DNA from 2 places in the Mycobacterium sp. SA01 genome. Region 2 is predicted to be linked to the other one. Evidence: predicted binding sites of a transcription regulator. Region 2 holds the regulator's gene; the other holds the start of a gene.
The links. Region 2 encodes LexA, which represses DNA repair genes until DNA is damaged. Its sites were predicted from a motif close to CGAACANNTGTTCG; they were not measured.
Positions count from the first base shown of each region.

Region 1 (8,065 bases), on a different contig from region 2:
CTGGGCAGGCACGTCCAGCTGGCCGGCGACGTGGTCGGCACTGACGCACTCGCCCGCGCCGAGGGGCTCACCGACGGCGACGTCCTGTTGCTGGAGAACATCCGGTTCGACCCGCGTGAGACCAGCAAGGACGACAGCGAACGGTTGGCGCTGGCCAAGGCGCTCGTCGAATTGGTCGGCGAGGACGGCGCTTTCGTCTCCGACGGATTCGGTGTGGTGCACCGCAAGCAGGCGTCGGTGTACGACGTGGCCACACTGCTGCCGCACTACGCGGGAACGCTGGTGGCCGCCGAGGTCAAGGTGCTCCAACAGCTGACCAGCTCCAGTGAGCGGCCGTATGCCGTGGTGCTCGGCGGGTCGAAGGTGTCGGACAAGCTCGCCGTCATCGAGAATCTGGCGACCAAGGCGGACAGCATCGTCATCGGCGGTGGTATGTGCTTCACCTTCCTTGCCGCGCAAGGTGTTTCGGTGGGTACCTCGCTTTTGCAGGAGGAGATGATCGAGACCTGCCGTCAGCTGCTGGAGACCTACGGCGATGTCATCCACCTGCCGGTGGACATCGTGGTCGCGGAGAAGTTCGCGGCCGACTCGCCGGCGGAAACCGTGTGGGCGGACAGCATCCCGGCCGACAAGATGGGCCTGGACATCGGCCCGGAGTCGGTGAAACGGTTCACCAAGCTGCTGTCCAACGCGCGCACCATCTTCTGGAACGGACCGATGGGTGTGTTCGAGTTCCCGGCGTTCGCCGCGGGGACCAAAGGGGTGGCCGAGGCGATCGTCGCCGCGACCGGCAAGGGCGCGTTCAGTGTCGTCGGTGGTGGCGATTCGGCGGCCGCGGTGCGCCAGCTGGGTCTGCCGGAGGACGGTTTCTCGCACATTTCGACCGGCGGCGGTGCATCGCTGGAATACCTTGAGGGCAAAACACTGCCCGGCATCGAAGTATTGAACTAGGAGTCCTGTGTCCCGTAAACCGCTGATCGCGGGCAACTGGAAGATGAACCTCAACCACTTCGAGGCCATCGCTCTGGTCCAGAAGATCGCGTTCTCGTTGCCCGACAAGTACTTCGACAAGGTCGACGTGACGGTGATCCCGCCGTTCACCGATCTGCGCAGTGTGCAGACCCTGGTCGATGGCGACAAGCTGCGGCTGACCTACGGCGCGCAGGACCTGTCGCAGCACGACTCGGGCGCCTACACCGGCGACATCAGCGGTGCGTTCCTGGCCAAGCTGGGGTGCACATTCGTGGTGGTCGGGCACTCCGAGCGGCGCACGTATCACCACGAGGACGACGCGGTGGTCGCCGAGAAGGCGGCTGCGGCGTTCCGGCATGGACTGACGCCGATCGTGTGCATCGGCGAGCAGCTCGAGATCCGCGAGGCCGGCGACCACGTCGAGTTCTGCGTGAACTCGTTGCGCGGGTCGCTGGCCGGGCTCACCAAGGAGCAGCTGACCGATGTGGTGATCGCCTACGAGCCGGTGTGGGCGATCGGCACCGGGCGGGTGGCCAGTGCGGCCGACGCGCAGGAGGTGTGCGCCGCGATCCGGGCCGAGCTCGGCAACATCGCGACGCGGGAGATCGCCGACGGTGTCCGGGTGCTCTACGGCGGCTCGGTGAACGCCAAGAACGTCGGGGAGATCGTCGCTCAGCAGGACGTCGACGGCGCGCTGGTCGGCGGGGCGTCGCTGGACGGGGAGCAGTTCGCCACTCTGTCGGCGATCGCCGCGGGTGGACCCCTGCCGTGACCCCTCCCGTGACCGATGCCGTGATGACGGCCCCGACCAGGTAGTCTGGTCGCCATGGTTTTGACTCTGCAGATCATCCTGGTCACCACCAGCGTTCTGGTGGTGCTCTTGGTGCTCCTGCACCGCGCCAAGGGTGGCGGCCTGTCGACGCTGTTCGGCGGCGGTGTGCAGTCCAGCCTGTCCGGGTCGACCGTGGTCGAGAAGAACCTCGACCGCCTCACGCTGTTCGTCACCGGTATCTGGGTGGTGTCCATCATCGGCATGGCCCTCCAGATCAAGTACAGCTAGTCCGTTTCAGGGCGTGAAGACGATCCGCTGACCGTTCTCGGGCTGCGGCCACGCCTGTTCGACCTCCGCCAGCGGGACCGCGCGCGGCTGCGTTCGCAGGGTGCCGTTGGAGATTTCGGCCGCCAATTCCGGCAGCTCCGCCACGATGTCGGCGACCGGCACCGACCCGATACCGCTGCCGACGATCTGCATCGGCATGGATCGCAGAGCCGCCGATGGGATGCCGGCGTCGGCGCCGGCCATCGAACCGATCTGAATCCATGTCAGCGGCTGTGCTGAGTCGTGGCGGCCGCGCGCCAGGCCGGCCATGATGTCGGCCGCGGGCGGTCCCCACAGGTAGTCGAGCACAATGTCGGCCGCGGTGATCCGGTCGATGCTCGTGGTGATCTCGTCGAGTGCGACCACGTCGTCGGCGCCGAGGTCGGGCAGCATTGCCAGCTGCCTGCGGTCTCGGCCGATGCCGATCACCGCCCCAGCGCCGAGATAGTTGGCGACCTGCACTGCCAGACGCCCCGCGGTTCCGGTCGCGCCCAGAATCACGACGGTCTGTCCTCGCTGCATCAGGGTGCGGCGGCGTAACGCCACCCACGACGACATGGCGGGGTTCATCGCCGCGGCTATCGCGACCGGATCGGCGTCGTCGGGGAGCACGACACTGCGGCGCACGTCGACGACGGTCTGTTGGGCCATCGCACCGAGGTCGGTGGACACGACGAAGTAGCGCAACGTGCCGTCGGAGGCGCGGCCGACACCGTCGATCCCGGGCACCAGGGGCAGGACGCCGGTGCTGGTGTAGTGCGTTCCGCTGGCGCGGGACCGCACCAGCGGATGCAGACCTGCCGCAAGGACGTCGACGACGATGTCGGTGTTCCCGGTCGCGATTGCCTGCGGAACTTCCTGATAGGCAGGCGGTTTCGTGAAGTCTGTGACGACTGCTGCGTACACGGCACCCTCCAAAATAGATGGTATTACGAACTAAAGTTTGATGGTAATACGAACTAATGCGGTACGCTAGTGCGATGCCGGGCGATATCTCAGAAGCGCTGCTGGAAGACCTGGTGCGCACCTCGTTCGCGGTGACCGCGGTGTTGAACCGGGTCGCCGCCGACAACGACCTGTCCCTGACGCAGCTGCGCGCGCTCGCCATCCTGCGCGACCGCGAACCCACCATGGCGCAGCTGGCCGAATACCTCGGCTTGGAGCGATCGTCGGTGAGCGGGTTGATGGACCGCGCGGTGCGCCGCGGTCTGGTCAAACGGGCCACCAGCCGCGAGGACGGCCGCTCGGTGCACGTCACCCTGACCGCCGCCGGGCAGCGGCTCGGCGCCGATCTCGCCGACACGGTCGCCGGCCTGCTGACACCGATGACCAGCCGGCTCAGCGCCGCCGAGCAGAAGCGACTGACCGCGCTGCTGTCGGGAATGCTCGACCCCGCGCCGCCCGTCACCCCGACTCCCCGTCGTCCTCGCGGAGCAACCGATCCGGGTGGTGCGCGTCGTTGACCCGTGGGGGACCGTTGCCGTCGCTCCACGCGATCCGGCCGTCCTCGGTGACAGTCGTCGTGTACGTGCCCTCGGTCGCCATCGCGTGGTCGCACGGGCAGCCGAAGTACAGGTTGTCGGCATCGGTCGGGCCGCCGGCGCTCCACTCCAGCGCATGATGCACTTCGGAGTGGTAGCCGGGCTCGAAACAGTCCGGCTTGGTGCACCCGCGGTCGCGGGCATGGCAGATGATCCGATGGTCGGCAGTCGCAAGCCGTTTCGCGCGGCCTAGGTACAGCGGGCGTGCCGAGTGATCCTCGAAGACCGCCAGGTAGTGCACCGCTTCGCCGGCCATCCGGATGACGTCGCGCATCGGGAGCCGGCCGGTTCCGCCGGTACGGGCCCAGCCCGCCGCCTGCTCCAGCTCGCCCAGCGTCGTCGTCACGATCACGGTCACCGGCAGTCCGCGATGCTGCCCCAACGCCCCCGATGACAGAGCCGCCTTGAGGCCGAGCGTGATTCCGTCGTGGCAGCGTTGTTCCGGGCTTCGGTTGTCGCGTCCCCCGGTGCCGTCGGGGAGATGGCGCCCCGGCCGGACTGCGGCCGTCACCGCTTCGATGTAGGCGCGGCTCTCTGGATCCACCCAGCCGGAAAGCCGGCTCATCCCGTCCGGACCCTGCTGGCCCAGCCGCAACCCGCGCCGTCGTGCCCGATCCTCGTCGGTGAACGTGCCCTCGGGATTCAGGCAGTTTGCGATCTCGAGACCGATCGCCGCGACGAACTTCGAATCCTGTTCGCGCGCCCGGCGAACCAGTGCGCGTTCCGCTGCCTCCCGGTTGGCCGGCGTGACGAACGACGGCAGCCGGTCGAGTGCAGTGCACACTGCCGCGATGTGGTCCTCGCCGACCTCCCCGGCCTCGACCGCGGCCGCCAACACCGGCAATTCCGGCGGTAGCGGCGGGCCGGTCAGAGATCGACGCGGCCGCAGTCGATTCGCCAGCGCGAACCGACGCTTGACCTCCCCGGCCGTCAGGCGTAACCGGCTGGCCAGGACGTCACGGACCTTCGCTCCGGCAGGCGATGACGAGCCGTCGACCGGTTCGGCGATCTCGCCGAACATCCGGTAGGACAGCCCGCGGTTCACTCGGGTCTGGTCCTCCAGGCGCTCGGCCGCCTCGATGCGAAACATGTTGCCGGCCAGATCAGTACAGATCGACCGGAGCCGGCTGTACGCGGCATCGACGGCATCGAGCTCGGCGCGAACCCGGTCATGCACCGCGTGGGCGGTCAGGGGTTCGGCGGACATGACACCACGGTATCGAACAATTGTTCGAGCACCGGGGACGAAACCGCAACCTGTGGACGAAGTCGGCTCTGTGGACAACGCCACGACCCCACGCCCTGCACGGCATAGCGGACACCGGAATACTTGGGGGATGGCTGAAGCTCCGGATGTGTCGCTGGAACCGATCGGCGCGGTACAGCGCACCCAGGTCGGGCGGGAGGCCACCGAGCCGATGCGGGAGGACATCCGGCTGCTGGGGGCGATCCTCGGTGACACCGTGCGCGAGCAGAACGGCGACGAGGTGTTCGACCTCGTCGAAAAAGCCCGCGTCGAATCGTTCCGGGTGCGCCGATCCGAGATCGACCGGTCCGAGCTGGCCCAGCTGTTCGACGGCATCGACGTCCACCAGGCCATCCCGGTGATCCGCGCGTTCAGCCACTTCGCCCTGCTGGCCAACGTCGCCGAGGACATCCACCGCGAACGGCGCCGCGCGATACACGTCGCCGCAGGCGAGCCGCCGCAGACCAGCACCCTCGCCGCCACCTACGACAAGCTCGATGCCGCGCAGCTGGACGCGGCAACGGTTCAGGAAGCGCTCACCGGGGCATTGGTGGCGCCGGTCATCACCGCCCACCCCACCGAGACCCGCAGGCGCACCGTCTTCGACACCCAGCACCGGATCACCCAGCTGATGCGGGTACGGCTGCACGGTCAGGACGAAACCGAGGACGGTCGGCCGGTCGAGACCGAACTGCGCAGGCAGATCCTGACGCTGTGGCAGACCGCACTGATCCGGTTGTCCCGCTTGAAGATCCAGGACGAGATCGAAGTCGGCCTGCGGTACTACCCGGCGGCGTTCTTCGAGGTGATCCCGAAGGTCAATGCCGAGGTTCGCGACGCGCTGCGAACGCGCTGGCCCGACGCCGACCTGCTGCCCGAGCCGATCCTGCGGCCGGGCTCCTGGATCGGTGGCGACCGCGACGGAAACCCGAACGTCACCGCCGACGTGGTCCGGTTGGCCACCGGCAGCGCCGCCTACACCGCCCTGGGACATTACTTCGCCGAGCTCAACAAGCTCGAACAGGAATTGTCGATGTCGGCCCGGCTGGTGAAGACCACCGACGCTCTCGTCGCCCTGGCTGACGCCTGCCACGAGCCGGCCCGGATGGACGAGCCCTACCGGCGGGCACTGCGGGTGGTGCACGCCCGGCTCACCGCGACCGGGCAGAAGATCCTCGATCGCGAACCGGCGCACACCCTCGATCTCGGCCTCGAACCGTACGACACACCCGACGAGCTGCTCGCCGACCTGAACACCATCGACGCGTCATTGCGCGCCAACGGCAGCACCCTGCTGGCCGACGACCGGCTTGCCCGGTTGCGGGAAGCCGTGGACGTCTTCGGTTTTCACCTGAGCAGCCTGGACATGCGGCAGAACTCCGAGGTACACGAACAGGTCATCGCCGAACTGCTGTCCTGGGCCGGGGTCCATCCGGACTATGCGTCGCTGTCCGAGCCGGAGCGGGTCGAGGTGCTGGCCGCCGAGCTGAAGACCCGCCGGCCGCTGGTGCGCGACGACTCCGAGCTCTCCGAGCTGGCTCGCAAAGAACTCGACATTGTGTTCGCCGCCGCCCGTGCGGTCACGGTGTTCGGCCCCGAAGCGGTGCCCAACTACATCATCTCGATGTGCCAGTCGGTCTCGGACATGCTGGAAGCCGCGATCCTGCTCAAAGAGGCTGGACTGCTTGGTGTTTCGAGTGACGACGTCTACGCGCCCGTCGGCATCGTGCCCCTGTTCGAAACGATCGACGACCTGCAGCACGGCGCCTCGATCCTCGAGTCTGCGCTGGACCTGCCGCTCTACCGCGCGATGGTGCATGCCCGCGGCGAGAGCCAGGAGGTGATGCTCGGCTATTCCGACTCCAACAAGGACGGCGGATATCTGGCCGCGAACTGGGCGCTCTACCGGGCTGAGCTGGATCTGGTGGAATCGGCCCGCAAGACCGGAATTCGGTTGCGGCTCTTCCACGGTCGGGGCGGCACCGTCGGCCGCGGTGGCGGCCCGAGCTACGATGCGATTTTGGCCCAGCCGCCAGGCGCGGTGAACGGTTCGCTCCGGCTGACCGAACAGGGCGAGGTGATCGCCGCCAAGTACGCCGAGCCGCGGATCGCGCACCGCAACCTGGAGACCTTGCTCGCCGCCACGCTGGAGTCGACGCTGCTCGACACCGAGGGCCTCGGCGACCTTGCCGAGCAGGCGTACGAGGTGCTCGACGACCTGGCCGCTCGCGCCCAGCGCGCCTACGCCGAATTGGTGCACGAGACACCGGGTTTCGTCGACTACTTCAAGGCCTCGACACCGGTCAGTGAGATCGGTTCGCTCAACATCGGCAGCAGGCCGACGTCGCGCAAACCCACCACGTCTATCTCCGATCTGCGGGCCATCCCGTGGGTGCTGGCCTGGAGCCAGTCGCGCGTGATGCTGCCCGGCTGGTACGGCACCGGCACCGCGGTCGAGGAGTGGATCGCCGCCGGTCCGGAATCGCCCGAGGCCCGGCTCGAAGTGCTGCAGGAGCTGTACAAGCACTGGCCGTTCTTCGCCACCGTCCTCTCCAACATGGCGCAGGTGCTGGCCAAGGCCGACATGGGCTTGGCTGCCCGGTATTCCGAGCTCGTCGAGGACGATGAACTGCGCGCCCGGGTGTTCGACAAGATCGTCGCCGAGTACGGCCGCACGCTGCGGATCCATCAGCTGATCACCGGCCAGGACGACCTGCTCGCCGACAACCCGGCGCTGGCCAGGTCGGTGTTCAACCGTTTTCCATACCTGGAGCCGCTCAACCACTTACAGGTCGAGCTGCTGCGCCGCTACCGGTCCGGAGACGACGACGAGCTGGTCCAGCGCGGCATCCTGCTCACCATGAGTGGGTTGGCGTCGGCACTGCGCAACAGCGGTTAGCCGATGGCTCGCGACCGCGACGAGTCCGGCCGGCCCCGCAATGCCAGGGCCCGCGACGCGCTCGGCCGGCCGCTGCCGCCGGGCGCGCAGGGGGAACCCCGCATTCCCGACGACCTGAGTCTCCCGCCGGCCGAAACCCTGGCCTACGCGCAAGATCTGCTCAGCCGGGGGCGAGCGTTTCACGCTCACGAAGTCTTCGAGGCGGCCTGGAAGAACGGACCCGATGACGAGCGACCGCTGTGGCAGGGGCTGGCCCAGTTCGCGGTCGGTGTCACGCACATCCAGCGCGGCAATCGCACGGGTGCTGC
Region 1 covers NZ_JBGGNO010000014.1:238,430-246,494, reverse strand. The annotation lists gene pgk (phosphoglycerate kinase) at 1-951, shown strand, start outside; gene tpiA (triose-phosphate isomerase) at 959-1,744, shown strand; gene secG (preprotein translocase subunit SecG) at 1,799-2,032, shown strand; gene AB4879_RS05675 (zinc-binding alcohol dehydrogenase family protein) at 2,039-2,977, opposite strand; gene AB4879_RS05670 (MarR family winged helix-turn-helix transcriptional regulator) at 3,052-3,534, shown strand; gene AB4879_RS05665 (HNH endonuclease signature motif containing protein) at 3,476-4,819, opposite strand; gene ppc (phosphoenolpyruvate carboxylase) at 4,950-7,757, shown strand; gene AB4879_RS05655 (DUF309 domain-containing protein) at 7,761-8,065, shown strand, end outside.
Region 1: the regulator LexA is predicted to act here: its motif matches at 4,833-4,846, upstream of AB4879_RS05665 (HNH endonuclease signature motif containing protein).

Region 2 (8,065 bases):
AAACACCAACAAGGACACCACATTCGACTTCGCCAATCCCGACGCACCACCGGTCGAAGACCATTTCTTCGGCGACTTCGGCGCCTCCTTCGACACACTGATGGTTCCCGGCCTCGGCAGCGCGTTGGCGAATCCGCTGCTTCAGCTTCCCGGAAATCTGTCCAGTGGCTTCCTGGTGCAGTTGGGCCCCATCGGGATTGCGCCGCAGTTGACCGTCGGGGTCACCGACGCGTTGCGGGACCAGTTCCCGTATGCAGTGCCCGTCACCCCGCAACCCGGCGGTGGAACGTATCCGGTATCCGGCTACCCGGTGTTGAGCTGGTTCGGCTTCTCCCCCAGCTACAGCGCTCAACAAGGCGACCAGCCGGCACAGCAGATCGGCGTCAATTCCACGCTTCCGTCCCTCATCGACAGCGGTGCGCCGTCGACGGGCATCCGCACGCAGGGGCAGGGCGGGGATCCCTACAACGACAGCGGCCAATTACAGCGGGGGACAACCTTCATCGCGGACTTTCCGACCGCCATGGGCCGACCGCCGCTGAGATGGACGTTCGTCGCGGGCGACAACGGGTCGGTGAACCTGGTCAACTATCAACAGGGCGAGCCAGGTGGCATTCAGAATGTCAACACGGGTCTGAATCTGTACAACCAATATGACGTCATGTTCGACGTCGCCGACCAGATCATCTGGTTGCGACCGACCGGCGGGCAGTCGACGGTGACGCTGAAGTCGGTGACCACGACGGGATCGCAAACCTATCGCCAGAACGCAAACCTGTCCGGCAACTACAGCACCGGCAACGGCGATTTCTCCGTCGCCGGTGTGACGACCGTGCTCGGCGACACCCATGTACAGGCCGGCAACGGTGACGTCAGGTTCTCCGGGACCGTCGACGCCGGCACCGGCGCCGAATCTCTTGCTCTCGACTCGGAAGGGACAACCACATTCGCGCGGGAGGTTGGCAGCCGACAACCACTGGCCGCATTGACGACGGACGCCGGCGGGTCGACCAGTACCGCGTCGGTGACGACCACAGGCAGCCAGGTCTATGCCGATGCGGTGTCCCTCAACGGCGGCTATTCGGTGTCGAGCGGATCGTTCTCGGTCGGCGGGGCCACCACGCTGGCCGGACCCACCAGCATCACCGGCGGTGACATCACCTTCAACGGACGCATCGACGCCAACGCCGGCAGCGGCTACCAGCTGAGCCTCACCCCCGGTGACGGCAAGACGGCCACCCTCAACGGCGATGTGGGTGTGACCAACCCACTGGGTGGGTTGACAGTGACAGCGACCGCCGGCGGCTCCGCCACCGTCACAGCACCGGGTTATGTTGCCCTGGCGGGCAACCTCGGCTTCTCGGCCGACAAAGGTCTCTCGGTCGGCAAGGGCGTCACGGCTGCATTCACCGGTGGCGGTCTGATCCTGGGGTTCACCGACAGCGGCGTCGTGATCGGACAAGCCACCGGTTCGGTAATCCGCGATTTCGCAATCAGCGGCAACGGCGGCAACGGTATTCAGATCGACGGCGCACAGGGCACCGTGGTCGAGGACAACGTCGTCCTCGACAACGGCAGTGACGGCGTGCTCGTCAGTGCGGGCAGCGGCAACCAAATCCTGTCGAACTCCATCTTCGGCAACGGTGGCACCGGGGGCGTCGGGATCCATCTCGAGGCCGGCGCGAACAACAACCAGCCGCCGCCCGATGTGCACTCGGCGACCCTGAACGCGGGAAGCCTGACGGTGTCGTTCACCGTTGCTCCGCCCGACTCTGGCGAGTACACCGTCCAGATCTTCTACTCGCCCGCCGGCACGGCCATCCCCGTACAGGGCCAACAGCTGTTGCAGACGCTGTCCGCTGTGCACGGATCGAACACCGTCAGTATCCCGGCGCCGGCCAACGTCACCGCCGGTGGCTACATCACCATGACCGCCACCAGTTCCGAAGGTGACACGTCGGAGTTCTCCGTCAATGCGCAGATTCCCGCGTGAACACGCAGATCCGCCGACCGTGGAGAGCCGGGCCCGCCGCGTCGTAAAGTCGAATCATGACCGTCGACGTGACCGTGTTGCGGGTGTTCACCGATGAAGCCGGCAATTTCGGCAATCCGCTGGGCGTGGTGGACGCGGCAACCGTGCCGGCCGGTGACCGCCAGCGCATTGCGACCGAATTAGGTTACAGCGAAACCATATTCATCGACCTGCCGGCTGACGGGTCAACCACCGCGCACGCCCGCATCTTCACTCCGGCCACGGAATTGCCATTCGCCGGGCACCCCACCGTGGGCGCGGCCTGGTGGCTGCGGGAGCGCGGCACGCCGATTCACACCCTTCAGGTTCCGGCCGGCATCGTCGGGGTCGCCTACGACGACGAGCGCACGGTGATCCGGGTTCGGGCCGAGTGGTCGCCGGAGTTCGCCATTCATGACCTGGACTCGGTGGACGAACTGCTGGCCGCCGACCCGGACGACTACTCCGACGACGCGGAGCATTACCTGTGGGCGTGGCTGGATCGCGACGGCGGGCACATCCGGTCGCGGATGTTCGCCGCCGATCTCGGAGTGCCCGAGGACGAGGCCACCGGATCCGCGGCGGCACGGGTGACCGATTACCTGAGCCGCGACCTGACGATCACCCAGGGCAAGGGATCGCAGATCTTCACGACGTGGGACGCGCAAGGGTGGGTGCTGATTGCCGGCAGAGTGGTCAGCGACGGTGTGCGACAGCTCGATTGAGCTCAGCCGGAGGTGCCGACGGCCCGGTGGGCGCGCAGCGCCTCGATCTCACGCTCGAAGTCCTCGGCTGAGCTGAACGAGCGGTACACCGACGCGAATCGCAGATAGGCGACCTCGTCGAGTTCACGTAGCGGGCCCAGGATGGCGAGTCCGACCTCGTGGCTGGGGATCTCGGGCGAGCCGGCCGCCCGCACGGTGTCCTCCACTTGCTGGGCCAACAGATTGAGCGCGTCGTCATCGACATCGCGGCCCTGGCAGGCCCGGCGAACGCCACTGACGACCTTTTCCCGGCTGAACGGCTCGGTGACGCCGCTGCGCTTCACCACCGCCAGCACCGCGGTCTCCACAGTGGTGAACCGCCGGCCGCACTCCGGACAGGAGCGGCGACGCCGGATGGCCTGGCCCTCGTCGGTCTCGCGGGAATCGACAACACGGGAGTCCGGGTTGCGGCAGAACGGACAGTGCATGACCGCTCCTTCGCTCAGTGGCCCGATACGTCGAACCACTGAGAGCCTACCTGCGCCGTCCGCGGGAGCGGCTGCGGCCAACACGGCCGTCAGCCGATCGGCGCGATCAGCGTCTGCCCGGCGTCCAGCGACGCCGACTCGAGCTTGTTCAAATCGCGGATGCGTTGCACCACCTGTCCGGCGGGCGCATCCGGCGCGACCCGTCCGGCCAGCTGCTGCAGCGTCTCCCCTGCCTGAACCTGGACGACGGCGAGCTGGTCCGGCATCTGCTCGGTGGCCGCGGGCGCGGCGCTGAAGTGGCCGACCATACCGAGCCAGAGGGTGATCAATGCGGCCACTCCCGCCAGCGCGATCGTGACCGCAGTGCTGACCGGCCTGCGGGTGTGCGGTGCTCGGGAGACCGCGACCCCCGTGCCCCGGTACCGCATCGGCGTGATGGCCGGCCGTGCCGGGTGCGGCCGGTGGGCACGAACGCCGGCCGGACGGCGCCGAGCAGGAGAAACAGGCGCGCCGGCCGTCCGCCGGTACACCGGTGCCGAGATGTAAACCTGTCGATCATCGATGACTGTCACGTCCGTGTCCTTCCTTCAGGGCCGCCCCGGTTCGCTCTTGTGTTCGAAATATACTCGATCATCCGTTCGAAAACCGAACATGTGAGCGAGCGTGTTCGAAGAATAAATCCGACCACCGACAAGTTCTGCTCCGCCGGCCACCGAGAACACCGAATCGCGACACGGTCGAACAAATGTTTGAATTTTGACGCGGGCCCGGCTAGATTCGGCCCTATGAGCGAGCGCAGTGAGACATCCGGGCTGACCGAGCGGCAGCGCACCATCCTCGACGTGATCCGCGCCTCCGTCACCAGCCGCGGCTATCCCCCCAGCATCCGTGAGATCGGCGACGCCGTCGGCCTCACATCCACGTCATCGGTGGCTCACCAGCTGCGCACCCTGGAGCGCAAGGGCTATCTACGCCGCGATGCCAACCGGCCGCGTGCGGTGGACGTGCGCGGAGCCGACGACGCGGTGAGCCACGTGCGCACCGAGGTTGCCGGTTCGGACGCGCTCCCCGAACCGACGTTCGTGCCGGTGCTCGGACGCATCGCCGCCGGCGGCCCGATCCTCGCCGAGGAAGCCGTCGAGGACGTGTTCCCGCTACCGCGCGAGTTGGTCGGCGACGGGTCGCTGTTCCTGCTCAAGGTCGTCGGTGAGTCCATGATCGACGCGGCGATCTGCGACGGCGACTGGGTCGTGGTCCGTCAGCAGAACGTCGCCGACAACGGCGACATCGTCGCGGCGATGATCGACGGCGAGGCAACGGTGAAGACGTTCAAGCGCACCAGCGGCCAGGTGTGGCTGATGCCGCACAACCCGGCGTTCGACCCCATTCCCGGTAACGACGCCGCGATCCTCGGCAAGGTCGTGACCGTTCTCCGCAAGGTCTAGCGGACCGGGGCGAAAGCCTCACTCCGCCTTGTGGAAACCATTCGCCTGCGCGAGTTCCTCACTGGCGAACCACACTTCGGGCACGGTGTGGTCGTACAGCGCCGAGTCCGGGGTGTAGTACAGCCCCGAATGTGTGTTGGCCTTGACCACATAGCCCTCGGGAGCCTGATACGGATCCGAGAGCGGAAGGTGGATCGCCGGACGATGGGCTGCCGCTTCGGCGTGCACGTCGGACTGCAGGACTTCCGCCGGCTGCGTGGAGTCTTCCTCGATGTCGACGACGTCGGACTCGACGATCTCCTCCGGTGCCGGCTCGGGCTCCAGTGGGGGCTCGGGCTCGGGCTCGGCAGCGCGCCGACGCCGCGGCGTGCCGAGCTCTCCCATGTCGAGCCGCCACATCGATTGCGACTCCCCGAGATTCACCGCCGCATGGCGGCCTGAATCGCTCGACTCGTCGTCCTCGATCTCCTCGACCTCGGCGTACTCGAGTTCCGCCGGCACCTCGTCGGCTTCGTCTGCCTCGTACCCGCCGGTTTCGGCGGCCTCGGCGGGGATGCGGGTCGGCGTGGTGTCGATGGAGTCCTCGTCGCCGTCGAATACGTCCTCGGATCCGGGTTGCGACTTCTCGTCTTCGGTGGGCGCCCAGCCGAACCCCGGCGCGGCGGCGACCTGCGGAACGCCGCCGTCGGGGTAGGTCGAGAAGCGCGACGCGGCCGCGGCATCAGCCTCGCCGGTGACCTCACTGGGCCAATGATCGTCGTCGTAGTCCGAGTCGTCGAAGTCGTCGTCGATCTCCTCGCCACCGCTGCGGCGGCGCTGCAGCCACAGCACGCCCAGGCCGATCACGGCCAGCAGCAACAGGACCGGGACGATGATCAGCAGCCACCACCAGTGGAAGGTGAAACCGTTGCCGGACTTGCTGCCCGCCTGGCCGGCCTGCGGCCCGGCGGCCGGAACCTGAACACCGGACAGCGAACCGGCGAGTTCCGGCGGTTTGGTCGTGAACGTGTTGCTGGCCTTGTTCCAGGAGATCTCGCCGCCGCTGAACTTCTGTGTCACGGTGTCGCCGTTGACGCTCTGCTCGCCGGTCGGTACACCGAGCTTGCCGGTGGCACCGCCCAGCTTGGTCCAGGCGGCGTTGATCGCACCGCGCACCACGATGGCACCGTTGTCGGGAGTCCAGAAGATCACCGGTTTATCGGCGGCGCTGAAAGCGCTGACCCGGCTGTTGGGCGCGCCGCCGTCCGCTTCGGTTCCGGTCGGCAGTCCCAGGTCTCCGGTCGGGCCGCCCTGCGCCTCGTACTTGGCCAGGATCGCGCCCGTGACCGCATGCGCGCCGGTGGCCGGGGAGTAGAAGATCTTGCCGCCCGCGTAATCCTGCGCGGCGCCGTCGGTGCCGATCGCCTGCTGCGGTCCTTGGCGGGCGCCGAGCGGTCCCGCGAGCCCCCCTGCGGCCCGCCACGCCTGGTTGATCGCGGTCGTCGCGTCGCTGGGCACCTCGACGCCGGCCAAGTTGGCCGCGAGCTCGGGTGGCACGGTGGTGAACGTCTTCGCGGCGGTGTCGTAGGAGATCTCGCCGCCGGTGAACTTCTGGCTGATCACCGTACCGTCGAAGGTCTCTTCCCCGGTGGGGACGCCCATCGTGCCCGCCGAGCCGCCGAGCTTGTCCCACGCGGCGTTGATCGCGCCGCGTACCACCCACGCGCCGGTGGCCGGTGTCCAGAAAATGGCCGGCTTGTCGCTGGCACTGAACGTGCTGACCTGGCTGTCCGGCCCAACCAGACCCGCGACCGCGTCGATGGTCGGGAATCCGAGGTCGCTGTCGGCTGCACCGCCGAGCGCCTCGTACTTGTCCAGGACGGCCCCGAAGAGCAGGTGGGCGCCGGTGGCCGGGGTGAAGAAGATCTTGCCGCCGCTGAAGTTCTGGGCGAATCCGTCGCCGACGGCGTAGACGTCGCCGTCCTTGGTGCCCACCGGAGAACCATCGCCGCCAGCGGTCTCCCACGCCTGATTGATGGCGTCGCTCGCGTCGGTTTCGGGGCTCGCGATCGCCCCGGGCGCCCACAGCAGCGCGGCCGCAGCCGTCGCCAAGACGCCGAGCGCCATCCGCCCGACGCCTCTACTGAGACGACTTCCAAGCCTGGTCATGCACTCTCCCCGCAGTGTCGGTCAAGATGCTTCCCCTCATCCTCCGTGTCAACTGTGCTTCAGCACCTCACGACACGCGGCGTTTCTACGAGATAACCGACGCGTTGACGGGGGAAAACACCCTAAATCCCCAGGACAAACCGGGGCGCATCACCAGCGCCCGCCGCTTCGGCAGCCGAGTGACGGGGAACCAAAACCGCAGTTCAGCCCCGCTTGCGGGGTCAGACGCCCAGGCTGCGTCCGATGATCTCCTTCATGATCTCGGTGGTGCCGCCGTAGATCGTCTGAACGCGGGCGTCCAGGTAGGCCTTGGCCACCGGATATTCGCGCATGTAGCCGTAGCCGCCGTGCAACTGCAGGCAGCGGTCGACGAGGTGGACCTGCTTCTCGGCCGCGTACCACTTGGCCATCGAGGCCTGCTCGGCGGTCAGCTTGCCGTCGAGGTGCAACCGGATGAACTCGTCGACCATGATGCGGACCGCGGTCGCTTCGGTGGCCAGCTCGGCCAGCAGGAAGCGGCTGTTCTGCTGGCTGCCGATCGGCTTGCCGAACGCCTTGCGCTCCTTGGTGTACTGCAGGGTCTGCTCGAGGACGCTCTCCATGGCGGCAGCCGCCATCACCGCGATGTTCAGGCGCTCCTGCGGCAGGTTCTGCATCAAGTAGATGAAGCCCTGGCCCTCCTCGCCGAGCAGGTTCTCGACCGGGACCTTGACATCGGTGAAGGACAGTTCGGCCGTGTCCTGCGCATCCAGGCCGATCTTGTCCAGGTGGCGGCCACGCTCGAAGCCCTCCATGCCGCGCTCGACGACCAGCAGCGAGAAGCCCAGCGCGCCCTTCTCGGGATCGGTCTGGGCCACCACGATCACCAGATCGGAGTTGATGCCGTTGGTGATGAACGTCTTCGAGCCGTTGAGCACGTAGTGATCACCCTGCTTGACCGCGCGGGTTTTGATGCCCTGCAGGTCGCTGCCGGTGCCGGGCTCGGTCATGGCGATCGCGGTGATGTACTCGCCGCTGCAGAACTTGGGCAGCCAGCGCTGCTTCTGCTCCTCGGTGGTCAGTTCCAGCAGGTATGGCGCGACGACGTCGTTGTGCAGGCCGAATCCGAGGCCGCTGTAGCGGGCCGCCGCGGTCTCCTCGGTCAGAATGACGTTGTAGCGGAAGTCCGCATTGCCGCCGCCGCCGAACTCCTCCGGCACGGCCATGCCGAGGAAGCCCTGCTTGCCGGCCTCCAGCCAGACCCCGCGATCGACGATCTTGTCCCTCTCC
Region 2 covers NZ_JBGGNO010000018.1:233,068-241,132, forward strand. The annotation lists gene AB4879_RS14115 (right-handed parallel beta-helix repeat-containing protein) at 1-1,993, shown strand, start outside; gene AB4879_RS14120 (PhzF family phenazine biosynthesis protein) at 2,050-2,736, shown strand; gene nrdR (transcriptional regulator NrdR) at 2,739-3,203, opposite strand; gene AB4879_RS14130 (LysM peptidoglycan-binding domain-containing protein) at 3,293-3,775, opposite strand; gene lexA (transcriptional repressor LexA) at 3,989-4,648, shown strand; gene AB4879_RS14140 (LGFP repeat-containing protein) at 4,667-6,796, opposite strand; gene AB4879_RS14145 (acyl-CoA dehydrogenase family protein) at 7,018-8,065, opposite strand, start outside.